3 regions of the Paenibacillus sp. FSL R7-0026 genome follow, and region 3 is predicted to be linked to each of the others. Evidence: riboswitches for the same ligand, from Rfam matches in the RefSeq annotation. Region 3 holds a riboswitch; each other region holds the start of a gene.

Region 1 (5,747 bases), on a different contig from region 3:
CACCTCAACCAATGTATCCTCCGGCTTGTTCGGGTCTTGTTGCAGGTGATAATACTCGTCCTGATACACGAGGAACATACGCTCTGTGTTCTCTGCCGAGATCTGATCCGGTTGCCGCTGGTCAGACAATTCCTGAGCCACTTCCGGAACGGTACGGTCCGAAGCCCGGTACACATAGGACGTTGAGTTACCACTCCCGTTAACCGATTCAAGCGGATATGTGTCCTGAACAGAAGGTGCTGCTCCGCACGCGGACAACAGAGACATCACAAGGCTGAGGACCAGCATTAATTTTAATCCATGTGCCAAGCGTTTTTTCATTGGAACCTCTCCTAGCTCGAACGAATCACTTTGATATCCGCAGGAAGAATGGACTCACCCTCATACAGTGTAAATCTTCTGTCTTGCCACTCCACCCGAAGAAGCATATTATCATCCGACTGATACTGCCATACCAATTGTTCTCCAGCCTGGCCATATGGGGTTCTACCTGCCGTTGATACCATGCCTCCATACTCTTCCTCCAGATGATATGCGCGTCCATCCAGGTCCAGCAATGTGGGCACCTCATCAGGTGCATCAAGCCTGCCATCAATTGGTGTATATAGGGCGTAACGTGTGAGTTCCCGTTCTTCGATATGCAAATATCGAAATGCGGTACCATCCTGCAGCGTGAGCACAACTGCATTTCGAGCACGATTTTGTACCCGACCAACGACTTCATAAGTGACCAGAGAAACCTCACAGATATCACCAGGTGCAAGCTGAAGCATCGTTTTTTCTGCCTGCGGTGGTTCAGGTTTCGTTAGTATTCCTTTAATTCGTTTCCATACACTCATGAGAATTACTCCTGTTCCTTAGCTTATAAACAAGCTGCAATAATCAGTGCGCCCACGATATGTAAAGCGCCAGAGAACAAACCGTAACCTGTCTTCCCTTGCTGAATTCCCGTATCCAGATCCAGATTGGCCCATTTGCGAATCATAAAGTGTACAACACTCTCCAGAATTAACAAAATGATAAAGGATACAACGGAGACCAGCAGTGCTTCTCCCAGGTGACCAGCCGTAGAAATGGACGTAGCGAGTACATATCCTTGTGCAAATAATTTCATAACCATACGTGTAGTAACGGCCATATTGCCAGCCTTAACTTCAGCAAAATCCTTATACTTCGTGAACAGTGAATCAACATACATCAGGACAAACAGCAAAACCGAACCAGATCCGGTCCAGACCAGCATCGCCAAAATGTTCAAATCCATTTACACAGCCCCCACATATCAACATGAACCGCATTTAAAAGCGAAGGAGAAATACTCTTCTCCTCCGCTGGTTAACCCTGCTGACAACCAAGGTATTAGTTCTTATTATCGTACTGTTTCATCAATGCTGCGAGTTCGTCTTCAACAGCCTGATCTTTACCCAACTTCTCGAACTCTTCATCCAAAGACTTGCCTTTAGAAGACATTTCGTTGCTTGCTTCTGCCTGTGCTTCCATCTGCATCATTTTCTCTTCCATACGCTTCATACCAGCACTTGCAGTATCAGAGCCAAACCCATTCAACGCTTTGTTGATTTCCGTTTGGGCTTTTGCTGCATTGTAGCGGGCTACCAGTGTTTCGCGTTTGTTCTTCATTTGAGTCAGTTGCTTACGCATCTCGTCGAGCTTGCCACGCAGGTTATCTGCAGAAGCCTTGTTTTGGTCATAGCTGGTTTTGTACTCAGCCATCTTCTCTTCAGCAGCCTTTTTCTCTTCCAGAGCACGTCGAGCCAAATCCAGATTCTGAGCACGTGCCGCCGTATGCGCCTGCTCTTCACGTTTCTTCACAAGTGCTTCCTGCTCTTCGAATAACTGCTTGAACTTCTTCTCAATGGCGATCTGTTGAGCTACTGCTTTCTCCGCATCTTCCAGATCCTCTTGCATGTCACGGATATATTGGTCCGTCATCTTGATTGGATCTTCCGCCTTGTCAATAATGGCGTTAACGTTAGACATTGTTAAATCACGCAATCGTTTGAAAATGGACATTATGTTATTCCTCCTAGTCGATATTACATCGTATATAAACATACATACGTAACAATCTACAACTCGTTTCAATTTTAGCAAATAAAATCAAAACATGCGATTGCTCTTTATGTTAGGAAGATCGTTTATCGTTGTTCAGATGATCCTCCATCAGCCTCTCTGCAGTCTGCACGATTTCGTCGATCTGCATCCGCGTGATGGAATCAAAATGGATACCCATGATCACCGTAACGGTTACTTTCAGCTGCAGGGCAGCCTTTCGAGCAAGCCGCTCACACAGCTCTTGTTCCTTATGCCCAGGAATATGTACCGTCGTCCCGCTTATGCGCTCATGATCCACGTAGAACGTGGCTACGGCGCCAATATGCGCCTTTCCTCCGGTAACGAGAAAAACCTTATCCTCTCCTGCTTCAATCACCTGTAAACGTATGGATTTCAAATCATATGTACTCATATCCTATCCACCTATCCTTTTCTATATGTTATATATGGAGGAATTATGGCTGTCATAAGCTAAATCCGCAATGAAACTTCTCACACTACGCATATTTTATGGAACCCCCGGGCATACCAAGGAGAACGTCATTTTGGAAAAGGAGGCCGTTATTATGCGCGTACGCCTCATTATGCTAATGGTTATCGTTATTTTTCTCGGAGGATATCATGCTCCAGTTTCATCGCGGGATGTTTCAAGCCCGCCAAGTGAATCAGTATCAGGTTCAGATTCTGCGGAAGAAGAACAACTGACATTGGGACAGTTACGTCAAAAATATGCCGATACGTTCAAAACCAATGGTCCTTCAACCAAGAAGGTTGCACTGACTTTTGATGATGTACCTGATCCACGATTTACTCCACAAGTGCTGGATGTATTGAAGAAATACAATGTCAGAGCTACATTCTTCATCGTGGGTAGTCGTGCTGAGAAACATCCGGATCTGGTGAAACGCATCGTTAAGGAAGGGCATATGGTTGGTAATCACAGCTACAATCATCCTGAATTCAGTAAGCTGTCGATGAATGCCTTTCGCAAACAAATTTTACATACCGGGGATATTATTCGACGTTTGGCGGGATATACGCCCAAGATGATTCGGCCACCTTATGGAGACATTAATGAAGAACAGCTGAGATGGGCTGCCAAACAACGCTATAGCATTGTGAACTGGAACGTAGACTCCCTGGACTGGAAAGGCCTCTCCAAGGAAGAGGTGAAGGATAACATCCTATCTGCCGTGAAACCTGGCTCCATCGTTCTACAACATGCAGGAGGCGGTGTAGGATCAAATCTGAACGGTACGATTGAGGCTTTGCCTGAAATCATTGAGGAATTGCGTAATCGGGGATATGAACTGGTCACCTTGGACGAAATGCTGGGATTGCCAAAGGCCAAAGATTAGGATGACCGTGATAACAAATAATGAGAATATTAAAAGGGTGCTGTTCAATCGCAAATTAGCGACTGGCAGACACCCTGTTTGAATTCATTTTAAATGTAATTTACTCTCTACTTCAGAATGTACAGCTCGATATCCTGAAAACCAAATGAGCTTACAGACTGTTTGCTACCCGGGATAAAGATATCAATCCGGTGACCCTTGATTGCACCGCCCACATCCCGCGCTGTGGCTACAAAAGCCTGTTTTGGCAATCCTGGATGGCTGTGACCAGTTACCAGTACTTTGGTTCCAAGTGGAATTACACTTGGATCAACTGCAATCGTGCCCAGTTCAAGGTCATTTCCGAAATAATCGACTGCACCCCATCCTCCATTTTCGGACGGATCTGCAGAGTATGCCGTTGCTTTTACGTTCACAGCTTTGCTGTAATCGAATGTCTTACCCCAGGCTTGAACAACTTTGTTATCTGCGTTAACGTCCAAGCTCGCTGTAGTAACAGTCTTCGCTTGGGTCTTGCTCTCCGTTGCCGCAGCGGCTGCTACATTGTTTGCCTTACCGGGAATCGTAATTTTCAAACCACCATAAATGTTGTAAGCCGAAATGTCGTTGTTTGCTTTAACCAACGTGTTGAGTGCTACTCCATATTGTTTCGATAAGGTGTAGAAGGTATCCCCTTCTTTGGCCACATGAACTGAATCGGCGTGAGCCGGAACGGCTTGAATGAGCATTGCTGTTGTCATTAATGCTACTGCTGTTTTGGCTATACGTTTCTTGTTAATCATGGTCTTCCTCCCTCATTGTGCCTGCGAAGTTAGTTGTCGGATTCGGATGAGGAGCCCACCCTATAGGTTCTTCATTACATTTGAAACGTTATGTACCCCTAATTCACCCCAAGCAGTGTGCCATAGATCTTCCCCCTGCACAATCTGCATCGTTACATCCCCCGCACTCCCTGTCCGGAAGTTTCGGCAGAGTTCAATATATCACAATTTTGTAACCTGAACTTGTAGTAATTCTTACCAAATGGTTTTTAGCATGTCATCATATCTAAGAATACTGCATTCTTTAGAATTATTGGACGACCCGATTCCTTTACATCTGGTAACAGAATAGTTACTTTTCAAATCTATAAATGATTAATACGCACAAAAAAATAGCGTTACCGACTCGATGTCAGTAACGCTATTTAATCTTTCGTTTAGAGTACTTTGGCAAGAAAATCACGTGTACGTGAATTTTTTGGAGCTCCAAACACCTCATCAGGTGTTCCCTCTTCCACAATAACCCCGCCATCCATGAACAAGATGCGGTCTCCCACTTCACGTGCGAAACCCATCTCATGGGTTACGATGACCATCGTCATTCCGCCTTCTGCAAGACGTTTCATGACATCCAGCACTTCACCGACCATCTCAGGGTCCAGTGCCGACGTAGGCTCGTCAAACAGCATCACATGCGGCTGCATGGCCAATGCTCTAGCAATGGCGATCCGCTGTTTCTGTCCACCAGACAGCTGATTCGGGAATGTATCTTTTTTATCGTACAAGCCCACGGTGTTAAGCAGATCAGCAGCAATTTTTTCCGCTTCCTGAGTGGATTGTTTCTTCACTTTAATTGGAGCAATCGTAATGTTTTGCTCTACCGTTTTGTGTGGGAACAGGTTGAAGTGCTGGAACACCATGCCCATTTTCTCACGAGTTGCGTTAATGTTATGCTTGGGGTCCGTGATTGACACGCCTTCAAAATCAATCTCTCCTGAGGTAGGCTGTTCCAGCAGATTCAGACAACGCAAGAAAGTACTTTTACCTGAACCGGAAGGACCGATGACCACGACAACCTCACCTTTGCCAATCGTCACGTTTATGCCCTTAAGCACATCGTTATTTCCATAAGATTTGTGTAATTGTCTAACGTCTATCACTTGCACTCAACTTCCTTTCCAGTCGTCCCAGCAGCTTGGACAAAATGAACGTCATTACAAAGTAGATGGCTGCTGCAATCAAAAATGGACTCAATCCTTGGTACGTAATGTTCTTGACTACACTTGCCTGATACATAATATCCACCATACCGATAACGGAGATAATGGAGGATTCTTTGATGATAGTTATGAATTCATTACCGATCGCTGGTAATACAGCTTTGAAGGCTTGTGGCAATATGATATAACGCATCGCGGCGCCTCTGCCCATTCCGAGGGAACGAGCTGCTTCCAACTGACCACGATCCACACCTTGGATACCTGCACGGAAAATCTCCGCCAGATAGGCACCACTATTGATTGAAAGTGTAATGATACCTGCCTGAAGTGCAGTG
Region 2 (5,747 bases), on a different contig from region 3:
CGCTACCGTTAGTTTAACTGGCATCGCCAGGATCTCTGCCGTACCCTTCATGTCATTACCAACATCATCGATGATAATCGCTAACCGTTTGTGATTCGATGTGGACTCTGAAGCTGCCGCTGTAAGCCCTCCTCCCGATATGCCTGCGTAAAACACAATCAATAATGCCATGATACCTGCAATGAATCGATAATTCTTTCTCTGTACCTTCATCATGATTCCCTCCCCGTAACTTCTGTGATCTCATTGTTTGATAATGAAGGGAGGAATATGTAAGCCAAAGCCTTCCTTAATGAGAATATCCCCGTCATTGAAGAGCTCTATCTCAAGTGAAGATCTCCATCATTCCAGTTTTCTCCTTAGCATTCAGACAAGAACTGTCATTGAACAGTTGGAAAATAGAGATTAATTAGAAAAAATACTGTAATTTGTCAGGTTTTCAGTTTAGGAATTATTTAGTAGAATCAACAAATGAAAGAGCTTATGTGCTGCATTTCTTTCCTATGATTTATGGAAGGAGGTTTTGAAAGGGTTTACATAAAATAAATGCCAGACAATCCGCTATTCTTGTTTGTTTTCCTGGTCGCGGTTTCTCTATGTAACCATTTACTATTATCGAGGAGGATGAAAGTAGTGAAATTCAAACTAAAAAAGACGATTAATGTTCTTTTGGCCTGTTTAACAGCCCTGCCTTTGATGTTAACCCCGACAAATGTGTCAGCAGCCAGCGATGCCAACATTAATTTGTCCTCGGAAAAACAGCTGATCAAGGGCTTTGGAGGCATTAACCTCCCTGCCTGGATTGGTGATCTGACTCCCGCTCAACGTGAAACTGCTTTCGGTAATGATCAGAATCAGTTAGGCTTCTCCATTCTCAGGATCTACGTTGATCCGGATTCTAATAACTGGTATCGTGAAGTTGCCACAGCCAAACGGGCTATTGAAAAGGGTGCTATCGTATTTGCTTCCCCATGGAATCCTCCAAGCAGCATGGTTGAAACGTTCAACCGCAATGGGGACACAAATGCCAAACGTCTGAAATACGACAAATATGCCGCATATGCGCAACATCTGAACGACTTTGTAAACTACATGAAAAATAACGGCGTAGATCTGTATGCCATTTCTGTGCAAAATGAACCGGATTATGCTCATGACTGGACCTGGTGGACTCCACAGGAGATCCTTCGATTCATGAAAGAAAATGCCGGGTCCATTCAAGGTACCAAAGTCATGGCGCCTGAATCCTTCCAATACTTAAAGAACATATCCGACCCAATCCTGAATGATCCGCAGGCACTTGCCAACATGGACATTCTGGGAGCACATACGTATGGAACCCAGATTTCGAATTTTGCCTACCCTCTCTTTAAGCAAAAAGGAGCCGGTAAAGAACTGTGGATGACTGAGGTGTATGTTCCGAACAGTGACAACAACTCAGCAGACCGCTGGCCTGAAGCATTAGACGTTTCCTATCACATGCACAATGCCATGGTAGAAGGTGATTTCCAGGCCTACGTGTGGTGGTACATCCGCAGACAGTATGGTCCGATGAAAGAGGACGGTACCATAAGCAAACGCGGGTATAATATGGCTCATTTCTCTAAATTCGTGCGTCCAGGCTACCTGCGAGTTGATGCAACGAAAAATCCGGATACAAACACATTTGTCTCAGCCTATAAAGGTGATAACAAAGTCGTCGTCGTGGCAATTAACCGTGGAACTTCAGCCACAAGCCAAAAATTCGTTCTGCAGAATGGTAATGCCTCCACTGTGTCCTCATGGATTACGGACAGCAGTCGAAACTTGTCAAGCGGAAACGCGCTTACCGTATCCAATGGAGCCTTCACGGCACAGCTCCCGCCTCAGAGCGTAACAACGTTTGTTGCCAACGTTACTGGCGGAAATAGCGGCGGGAATACAGGCAGTGGCACCACGTATGAAGCCGAGACCGGAACGTCACTTACGGAAGCTGCCATTGAAACAATCTACCCCGGTTACACTGGCTCCGGGTATGTTAACTTCAATGCGATGACTGGTTCGGCCATTCAATGGAACGGCATTAATAACACGACAACAGGTACCAAAAACGTAAAGTTTCGTTATGCGCTGGAAAGCGGCACTCGGAACCTCGACATTTTTGTGAACGGAACCAAAGTCATTAGCAACGAGCCCTTTCCGGCTACGGGAAGCTGGTCCACTTGGGTTGAAAAAACAATACAGGTCCCCATGAACACGGGGACCAATACATTGAAAGTGGTTACCACTGGATCGGAAGGACCGAATATTGACAGCGTTAATGTTACCGCAGCACAATAAACGTTCCGTATGGCTGATGGAAGACATTTGCTGTACATGCAGCTAAGCACTAACCTCTTGGATACTAAATCTAGTGTTAGTGTTATATCAAAAAATGCAAAAAAAGACTCCTTAAGTGTTAGCTTAAGGAGTCTTTTTTTAGATGCGGTCGAGAGGACTCGAACCTCCACGGGGGTTAGCCCACACGGACCTGAACCGTGCGCGTCTGCCAATTCCGCCACGACCGCATATTGTATCTCCGTCATCAATATCGGCGACAAGAAATAATATATCATGCGGAATCTATCATGTCAACACTGAAAATAATAACAATAAAGCCCGAACCAGACGTCCGTGTCGATTCGGGCTCTACCTTTAACTGCTGCTAATAGTTTGGTTCATTAAAACGGAAGCATACTTCAAATTACAGCTTGGAAGGCCAGTTACCATACCATGCATAACCACCTCTTCTTTCTTTATCAATATCACTTAATTTGTATTTAACTACCCCGTCACGACCAATAAAGATTGGTTTGTCCGTTCCTATCTCATAGAAGCGTGCCCAAATTGGTGCAGCTTTGGAATCAGCGATAATTTTACTATCTCCATTAGCTCTTTCATACTTGTAACCCGTAATTTTTACCTTGTTAAACCAAGCCTCCGCTCCTTTAATAGATGCGGTAATTTTAGCGTTAGCAGGTCTGGTTTTCAGGAATTTAACAATCGTTACACTCTCTCCAGCTGTCAGCGATGGCACTTCGTAGATTCTTGCGCTCGCTGGTTTAAGGGAACTGGAATCATGTTGTTGTCCCCATCCTGTCAGCTTACCGCCTGAAACGACTTGTGTATTCAGAATCGCCTCCACACCTTTGGCAACTGAATTTTTACTGCGATTAGCAAGTGTACTATCAATAAACGAGAAATCACCTTTGCGTGCTGCTACTTCATCGAGCATGATCATTACATTAATCATGGCATCATCATTGTAGGTAATATGCTTGTGATATCCGGAGCTTTGATAGACCTGTGGCCATCCGCCATTTGAATACTGCATATTGATCAAAAAGTTAATTCCTTTGATTGCAGCTGTGGAGTAACGCGGATCATTCGTCTTTTTAAATTCCTTCGCCAATCTTCTAATTTCTAAGTATGTAGCCTTGTTGTCTATCGTGGACTTTGCCCACTCCCCACTTGTCTGTTTATAATCTTTTCTCCAACCTCCATCCGGCAGCTGGTTCTTCAAAATATCAGAAATACTCGCTGTTGTACCTGATGCATCCGCAGCAGATACCGTCCCTACAGGAAGAACTGCCATTCCAACTGCTGAGAACACCATCGTACATGCCAGGACAAAAGTAACTAATTTCTTCGCTTTCAAATGTAACACTCTCCTATGTTCGTTTTTATAAATCTTCCACTTCTACTTTATCTATGATACGCGTCCCTAAACCTCCTTTATTTGTATTTATCGCATAATAAAATCATTTTAAATCCAATATGTGGATTGGATAATCAGATAATATGCAAAAAATCGATTTTTGTCAATATATGCAACTTAATGAATATAATCTCTATAATTCTACATAACGGAATAGTTCTTTTAACTCATGATAAACCTATCTATTTATCCAAATTCGTCTTAAACGAATCAATAATGACGTTTTTGTCATGAATGATACCCAAACTTGATCCCTTTTTTCATATAAAAACCTTAATTCCGCTAACATTGAGGTATTAAGAAAGGGTTTAAATGGGTTTGACAATTACGCATTTATGCAATATAGTTTCAAATAGTTACAAAAACTTAATTATTCATTGCCGAGTTTCATGTTTGAAAACGGGGGAACCAATTTGGGTGAATTATTCTTATACATAGGAAATATAGGGAACCTTCTACCGAACCCTTAGCTAACTCCGTAGGCATCGAAGGGAGAACATTGATTTTGAAAAAACTGATTATCTCCATTTTTGGAGCAGCTGTATTATTTACATCCGGGGCAACAAGCACAGAGGCAAGCAGTATCAACTCCGTAGTGAACAACATGACAGGTATTCCTTACAAATGGGGTGGCACGACTGTAGCCGGCTTCGACTGTTCTGGTTTTATGAGATATCTTTTCAACAAATACAGCATTGAATTGCCACGTACTTCTCAGCAGCAAGCCAAAACAGGTACGCCTGTATCCAAGAGCAATGTTCGGACAGGTGATCTGGTGTTCTTTAATACAACAGGCAAAGGCATTTCACATACAGGTGTATATATTGGCGGCGGACAATTCGCTCATGCCTCCAGCAGTAAAGGTGTAAGCATCACGAAGTTATCGAATCCATACTTCAATGACCGCTATGTAACAGCACGTCGGGTAACTGGACAGTTTATGTATGATAAAATGTTAGGTAAAATGTAATTCACATACAAAAAGGCATCGGTTATTAACCGGATGCCTTTTTTGTACTTAAAAATGTATGTTGCATTGCTTACTAATGCAGCGCCTTCTGCACTCGCATCGCACCCTGAGACAGGGCATGTCCTCCTCCAACAGCTCCGGCCACCGCAACGGTCTCCATAATCTCCTGATCTGTTGCTCCCTTGGCACGGGCTTCTTCTACATGGTAGAAGGTACATACTTCATTGTTGGCGAATAATCCAATGCCAAGTGCAATTAGCTGTTTTGTCTTTGCATCAATCACGCCAGGTTGGAAACATTCTCCGGTAAACTCATGATACGACTTCACCACACCTGGCAGTACATCGCTTAATGCTCCAATCTGATCCTTGTAGGCATGAACTTTATCATTCATCAATGTCATGGCTTGTAGCACACCCTCTCGGCTATAGTTACAGATCTTCCCTCACTGTACCTATCTTCTCTCCCGAGTGAGTCAATTATGCCAAGAAATCATGGTAATTCCAAACATTTAACTCTCATGGCTCTGCCATAATTATAAGCTGTTACTCACTAAGTGGACTCTGGCGCGGCTCGCTGAACAGCTGATAGCGGTAACCTCGATCCAGCTTAACGACACGTCGATTCTGACGACGGATAAGTACCTGCTCGCCATCCCAGGCAACCACAATTCCCGTTACATCGTTCGATTCCAGCTCGTCCCGAACGACTCTTACTTTCTCACCTGACAGACGCAGGGCGTCCAGTTCTGTATCACTAATCATCTTCATGACTCCTATATTCCAAATTTATTTACAAAAAGAGACCTAAATGAAATGTCATTTAGGTCTCACGTGACTGTATTGGACTGTCATGTCATTCGAAATTATGTCCCGACTGAAAGTTACCGCTGCGCGTGCTCTTTGCTGTCGTTCTTCTCGAACCAAAAATCAAGCACTTTGGCGGACATCACACGTTCTTCAAGGTACTCCACTTGATGCGGTGTAAATTGTTCTTTCCAAGAGAAGGACAACTCTTCGCACAAGCCTACAATCGTCAGTA
Region 3 (5,747 bases):
TAATCTCCTGCATCATATCCTTATATGAAGATCAACACAAAACCCTGCCGATTGCCAGCAGGGCTTTGTAGTCGAACATCAGGTATCTGGAATACCCTGCTCTATATGTTCCCTTTACTTACCAGGAGTCAAATCTTAAACTACGTTTAATACAACATCAATGTTGCCGCGTGTTGCTTTGGAATATGGACAGAAATCATGCGCCTTGCGGGCCAGTTCCTCTGCTTGACTGTGATCTACACCAGGCATGCTAACGTCCAGACGAACAGACAGCTGGAAACCGTCATCCGCAGGGTCTTTACCAATGGATACGTTACTTGTAACGACCACATCCTCCAATTTCACACCTGCTTTTCGTGCTACATTGGCAAGGGCACTTTCATAACATGCTCCATATCCAGCGGCAAAAAGCTGCTCAGGGTTAGTACCTTCACCACCGGAGCCACCAAGCTCTTTTGGCATTTTCAGATCATGCTTAAGCACGCCATCCGAAGAAGTCACCGAACCTGTACGTCCACCTTTAACTGTCGCTACTGCTGTATATAAAGCTTCCATTAAGAATCTCTCCCTTATCCATATAGTTTTTTTACTGCCTTCCTTTCAATTTAAACTTCTGGCTCATTTTGAAACGCAATTTTATATCTTTATCAGCTTTCACAACTTTATTATTTTCATGCATTTCAATGCTATGGCTGTATTTTCCCTAAGGTTGGGTAATATACGAAGGGGCATCTTCAAGCTACAACCGAAATCTTGTTCTGATACATAAAAGTTGCACTAGACAAAAATAATTGAAGGAGTACAATGTAACAATAAACATAAAAACTTAGATATATCATGAGCGGTTTGTACCGCATCAATATCTCCAAATCAATAATTCAAAGTCAGGTGATTATCGTATGAGTAAAAAAAATCCGTTCAACGCTCCTTCAAGAGAATCATTATCTACTGCGGGCATGGCCCCTTCCCTTGGAGAAGCACATAGTTCCATGAAAGTTCCGCAGAATGCTGCATGGTGGAAGAAATTCCTCGCCTTTGTAGGCCCAGGATACCTCGTTGCCGTAGGTTACATGGACCCCGGGAACTGGGCAACAGATATCGCAGGCGGCTCGCAGTTCGGGTATACCTTGTTATCCGTTATCCTGTTATCGAACCTGATGGCCGTTGTCCTTCAGTCGCTGGCTGGCAAGCTCGGCATCGTCACTGGACGGGATCTGGCTCAAGCCTGTCGTGAACGATTCAGCATGCCTGTTGTCATGATGTTATGGATACTGTGTGAGCTTGCCATTGCAGCCACCGATCTGGCTGAAGTCATTGGTTCTGCCATCGCGTTAAAGCTGTTATTTAACATCCCCATGTTATACGGCGTTATCATCACCGCAGTTGATGTACTCCTGATTCTTGTACTGCAAAACAAAGGCTTCCGCGCTTTGGAAACTCTCGTCATTGTGCTCATGGCGACCATTGCCCTCTGCTTCGGGATTGACCTCTTCCTGGCGAAACCCGATATGGGCGGTGTTCTCCATGGTTTTGTACCAAATGTTGAGATTCTGCAAAACCCGGCCATGCTCTATATTGCCATTGGTATTATCGGAGCAACCGTGATGCCGCATAATCTGTACCTGCATTCTTCCATTGTGCAGACCCGTCAGATCGAACAGACACCACAGGGCAAAAAAGAAGCCATTCGGTACTCGACCATGGATTCTACGATCGCGTTGACACTGGCCCTGTTCATCAATGCGGCAATCCTGATTGTATCTGCCGCTGTATTCCACAGTGCTGGTATGACGCAGGTTGCCGAGATCGCAGATGCCTATCATCTGCTGACACCTCTATTAGGTACTACGGTTGCAAGTATCCTGTTCGGTGTGGCGCTGTTAGCATCAGGTCAGAACTCTACCCTTACAGGTACACTCGCTGGGCAGATCGTTATGGAAGGTTTTCTGAACATTCGAATTCCGGCATGGCTGCGCAGACTGGTCACACGTCTGATCGCCATCATCCCGGCGGTAATTGTGACAGCCATTGCAGGAGAACATGGCACAGAAGAACTGCTCATTTTGAGCCAGGTCGTGCTGTCGCTTCAATTGCCCTTTGCTGTAATTCCCCTGGTGATGTTCACAAGTGATAAAAAAAGCATGGGTGCATTCGCCAACAAATTGTGGCTCAAAATCATCTCATGGGTCATTGCCGCGATTATCGTTGTGCTGAATGTATATCTGATCATTCAGACGATTCGGTTATTCTAATCTCCTTCTTATCGACTAAATACTAAAAAGGCTGATCAACTCCGGTATTCTATACCCAAGTTGATCAGCCTTTATTGTTGCAGTACAGCAACATATTTCTTTTGTAGTAAAACTCTAAACTCCAATAAACAATCATCTGAATCTAATCCTGATTTGGTATCAGTAACGGCAAGAGTTGATCCAATGAATCAACAGTCCAATCCGCACGTTGGTCATCCGATAATTCTGGCTGGAATCTTCCGTAACCCTGCATAATTCGAATCGTCCGCATGCCCAGATTCTGAGCAGGTATAATGTCGTTATCGATCCGATCGCCGATCATGACAGCTTCCTCCGGTTCACAACCGGCCTGTTTCAAGGCCACAGCGTATAACTCAGGGTCTGGCTTGGACACCCCTTCTTCAGCCGAACATGCCAGAACATCAACATACTTCCGCAAGCCGTAGCTCTCCAGTCTCTCTTCCGTTCCTGGACTCTGATTGGCAATAATGCCAATGCGATAATGCCGTGACAACTGCTGAAGAACGGAATCCGCTGAAGGAAAAGGACGTTCAAGATCTTTTTGAAACTTCAGCTTGTCCTGAATCTGTTTCTGGTGTCCCTCGTCTTCAACGAATGTGCGAATCGCCACTCTCATCGGCCATTGCTCATATTTTCGGTAACAGTTGGCAAACAGTTCGCGTACCGCCTCAATTTTCACTGGATACCCTAAAGCACAAGCTTCACGGACGAACTGTCCGATAATATCATCAACCGGCTCCCATTCATCCACCAGCGTATCTCCAACATCAAAAAACAACCATTTTAATCCACCTACATCCGGCACGCCAATTCCTCCTTGTAACCATAAAAAAGAAGACTCACCATCATGCATGAGTCTCCTCAAACTTCCGTTTATCGATACATTCAATTATAACAGGCACCTTACACCTGAGCAATCACAAGCTATGGCATTAACCATTGAGGAGAAAGCCAACTTCCCCATTGAGCGAATATACAATCCGGTCTGCGCCCATGCCCCGATAGATGCCCTTTGGATGGCTTTGCTCCGTAATGACGCACAGGGATTTCGATGTCCATGAACGGCAGATCTGTAAATAACGACAGGTCAGATTCAGGCTGTTTTCGAAAATAAACACGTTGCCTACGCTGCCCTGCGGCAAAAACCATTTTTGAGCTGCAGCCGTGTTCATGCGAATGACATGTTCTACTCCGATTCTACGGAGTCTGCGCTCTTCCCCTGCACTGTTGGTTAGAACGGCAAACGGCATTTTTTTGTACATCAGTAATTTGATAAATTTGCGTCCTGCTTCATTTGGAGCAGTCACTAAGATCATCTCAGTATCCATCATTCGTTCCTCCCTTGGCGTGAAAAGACAACAAAAAAGAAGCGTGGGGGACCAAGGCCTCCCGAACGCTTCTTAAAGAATCCATGGCGAAAACGCCATGAACCAGCGTACGGCTTGTTGCCTCTCCCTTTAACGCTTACGAGGTTAGCTGACGGATTCGGGCGCGAGAGTCGCCCTATTTCCGGCTGTCACCGGAAAATTCACCCCATGAATGCCTACTGTCCTGGACAGCGCATTCCGTTGGTTCCCCCGTTTTCCACTCATGAATGAATGGAAACTCAGCGATTAAAACATCGTTCGTATATCTTAAGATAAGATCGAGCGATATTATCGTTTGTTTCGTTTTTCATATACAATTTAGTTTAAATTGAAATTACGTTATGAATCATACACCCGTGCCATGACGGTGTAAAGTCCTCACAGATCACCGAATCGGCAGATTTTTGCCAATACTCATCCATAATAACGCTTACAATAAGGTTATACTCTATCCATCTCTTCAAGGCTATCTAATTCTCACTCTGACGAAAATCCCTTCGCAATTCATTCACGTATTCCGCACAACTTGCCTGTTTTGATTCTTTTAACACCATATTAGTTTTGCAATATTTAATTGCAACCAATATAATAGAAGATATAAGAGTAAATAAATGGAGGCGATTTAGATGACAGTCTACGATTACAAAGTGAATACCCTTCGCGGTCAAGAAGTTGAAATGTCCGACTACCGTGACAAAGTGCTCCTGATCGTGAATACGGCAAGCTCATGCGGCCTTACCCCTCAATTCAAAGGTCTTCAAGAACTGCAAGACAAGTTTCAAGATGCTCCATTTGAAGTTCTTGGTTTCCCAAGTAACCAGTTTGCACAGGAAAAAGGATCTTCCGACGATATTGCCGAGTTCTGTCAGATGAATTATGGCGTGAGCTTCCCCATGTTTGAGAAAATTGATGTGAACGGATCAAGCGCTCACCCTCTTTTCCAACACCTTAGTACAGAAGCTCCTGGCCTGCTCGGCTCCAAAGCAATCAAATGGAATTTCACCAAATTCCTTGTGGATCAGAACGGACAGGTCATTAAACGTTATGCTCCCAAAACAACACCGGACAAGATTGAAGAAGATATCAAGAACTTGCTGCAAAAATAATACACAGGCCACCCGTAGCCGGAAGGTAGAGCAGTATTGCCCCGGTAATGGATGGCTTTTTTTTCTCAACTTTGATGTCATACTGTTCGAAAAAGACAAAAAAAGAAGCTTTCCAATAACGGAAAGCTTCTTTTTAATCGTTCATATGATGCGGTCGAGAGGACTCGAACCTCCACGGGCATACGCCCACTACCCCCTCAAGATAGCGTGTCTGCCATTCCACCACGACCGCATGTCGTAAATAATCGGCAACAGAATTGATTATACCGGGTTCAGAACTAAAAGTAAAGTATTTTTTAATACTTCTTTTTCAGCTAGGCATTTTCATCAAAAATCGCATAATCTCGTCATCTTTACCCATGAACTGCATATTATTAGATTTGATCCCCTCTTTTTCGGTAAGAGCCGATCTTGTTGATTCATTTATATATAGTCCTTCCTTATATATGGTCCTCCCTGCACTTCGCCACATAAATAACACAGTGAGTTATATAAAATAACACAAATATTGAATTTCAAATTTAATCCATTAAATTTCACGGATACTATTGACAAAAAGCGGACATTTATGGGATGATAACTATCATATAATTCGGATTTTTAAACAAAATGCAAACAAAAAGGGATATTAATGTCACTTAAAGTAACATTTAACGAACACAGGAGGCGAATGATTGTGAACCGTGGGAATAAGCTGCTCGATTATGTCAAACTGCTTGATTCCTCTATTCAGGTTGGAGGGTTCACCCATTCCTTCGGCATGGATATCCATATCAGGGAGGGTACCATTCGTAATGCTGAAGATCTCGAATCATTCATGCGTTGTCAGTTGCATCCCAGCATCGTTCGTCTTGAAGGTATGGCCATCAAAGGCATCTATACCGCAGCAGATCACAAGGATACATGGCGGATAGCTCTGATCGACAAGCTCGTCCATGTTCAGCGAACCCCTGGAGATCTCAGAGAACAAGCTGCCGCCATGGGTAAACGATTGATCAGAC

The links. A riboswitch is a leader RNA that binds a small molecule or an ion and turns the genes downstream of it on or off. The one in region 3 is predicted to bind cyclic di-AMP.
Region 1: it holds a riboswitch for cyclic di-AMP, as region 3 does, so the genes downstream of both, MKY44_RS16100 (3D domain-containing protein) here and MKY44_RS29410 (hypothetical protein) in region 3, are expected to answer to the same signal.
Region 2: it holds a riboswitch for cyclic di-AMP, as region 3 does, so the genes downstream of both, MKY44_RS08950 (C40 family peptidase) here and MKY44_RS29410 (hypothetical protein) in region 3, are expected to answer to the same signal.

The regions. Positions count from the first base shown of each region.
Region 1 is NZ_JBBORG010000001.1:3,652,152-3,657,898, forward strand. Features, by position in the region: gene MKY44_RS16070 (DUF4247 domain-containing protein) at 1-321, opposite strand, end outside; gene MKY44_RS16075 (DUF4178 domain-containing protein) at 333-839, opposite strand; gene MKY44_RS16080 (DUF350 domain-containing protein) at 863-1,264, opposite strand; gene MKY44_RS16085 (PspA/IM30 family protein) at 1,360-2,031, opposite strand; gene lpdD (prenylated flavin chaperone LpdD) at 2,144-2,485, opposite strand; gene MKY44_RS16095 (polysaccharide deacetylase family protein) at 2,640-3,431, shown strand; gene MKY44_RS16100 (3D domain-containing protein) at 3,539-4,213, opposite strand; cyclic di-AMP (ydaO/yuaA leader) riboswitch at 4,216-4,412, opposite strand; gene MKY44_RS16105 (amino acid ABC transporter ATP-binding protein) at 4,630-5,352, opposite strand; gene MKY44_RS16110 (ABC transporter substrate-binding protein/permease) at 5,339-5,747, opposite strand, start outside.
Region 2 is NZ_JBBORG010000001.1:1,927,965-1,933,711, reverse strand. Features, by position in the region: gene MKY44_RS08970 (divergent polysaccharide deacetylase family protein) at 1-216, opposite strand, end outside; gene MKY44_RS08965 (carbohydrate-binding protein) at 625-2,319, shown strand; tRNA gene MKY44_RS08960 (tRNA-Leu) at 2,463-2,546, opposite strand; gene pelA (pectate lyase) at 2,723-3,685, opposite strand; cyclic di-AMP (ydaO/yuaA leader) riboswitch at 4,105-4,236, shown strand; gene MKY44_RS08950 (C40 family peptidase) at 4,242-4,706, shown strand; gene MKY44_RS08945 (carboxymuconolactone decarboxylase family protein) at 4,780-5,109, opposite strand; gene MKY44_RS08940 (hypothetical protein) at 5,252-5,470, opposite strand; gene MKY44_RS08935 (hypothetical protein) at 5,590-5,747, opposite strand, start outside.
Region 3 is NZ_JBBORG010000002.1:99,617-105,363, forward strand. Features, by position in the region: gene MKY44_RS29395 (organic hydroperoxide resistance protein) at 136-555, opposite strand; gene MKY44_RS29400 (Nramp family divalent metal transporter) at 957-2,252, shown strand; gene MKY44_RS29405 (HAD family hydrolase) at 2,395-3,078, opposite strand; gene MKY44_RS29410 (hypothetical protein) at 3,206-3,604, opposite strand; cyclic di-AMP (ydaO/yuaA leader) riboswitch at 3,720-3,895, opposite strand; gene MKY44_RS29415 (glutathione peroxidase) at 4,267-4,746, shown strand; tRNA gene MKY44_RS29420 (tRNA-Leu) at 4,896-4,978, opposite strand; gene MKY44_RS29425 (urease accessory protein UreF) at 5,423-5,747, shown strand, end outside.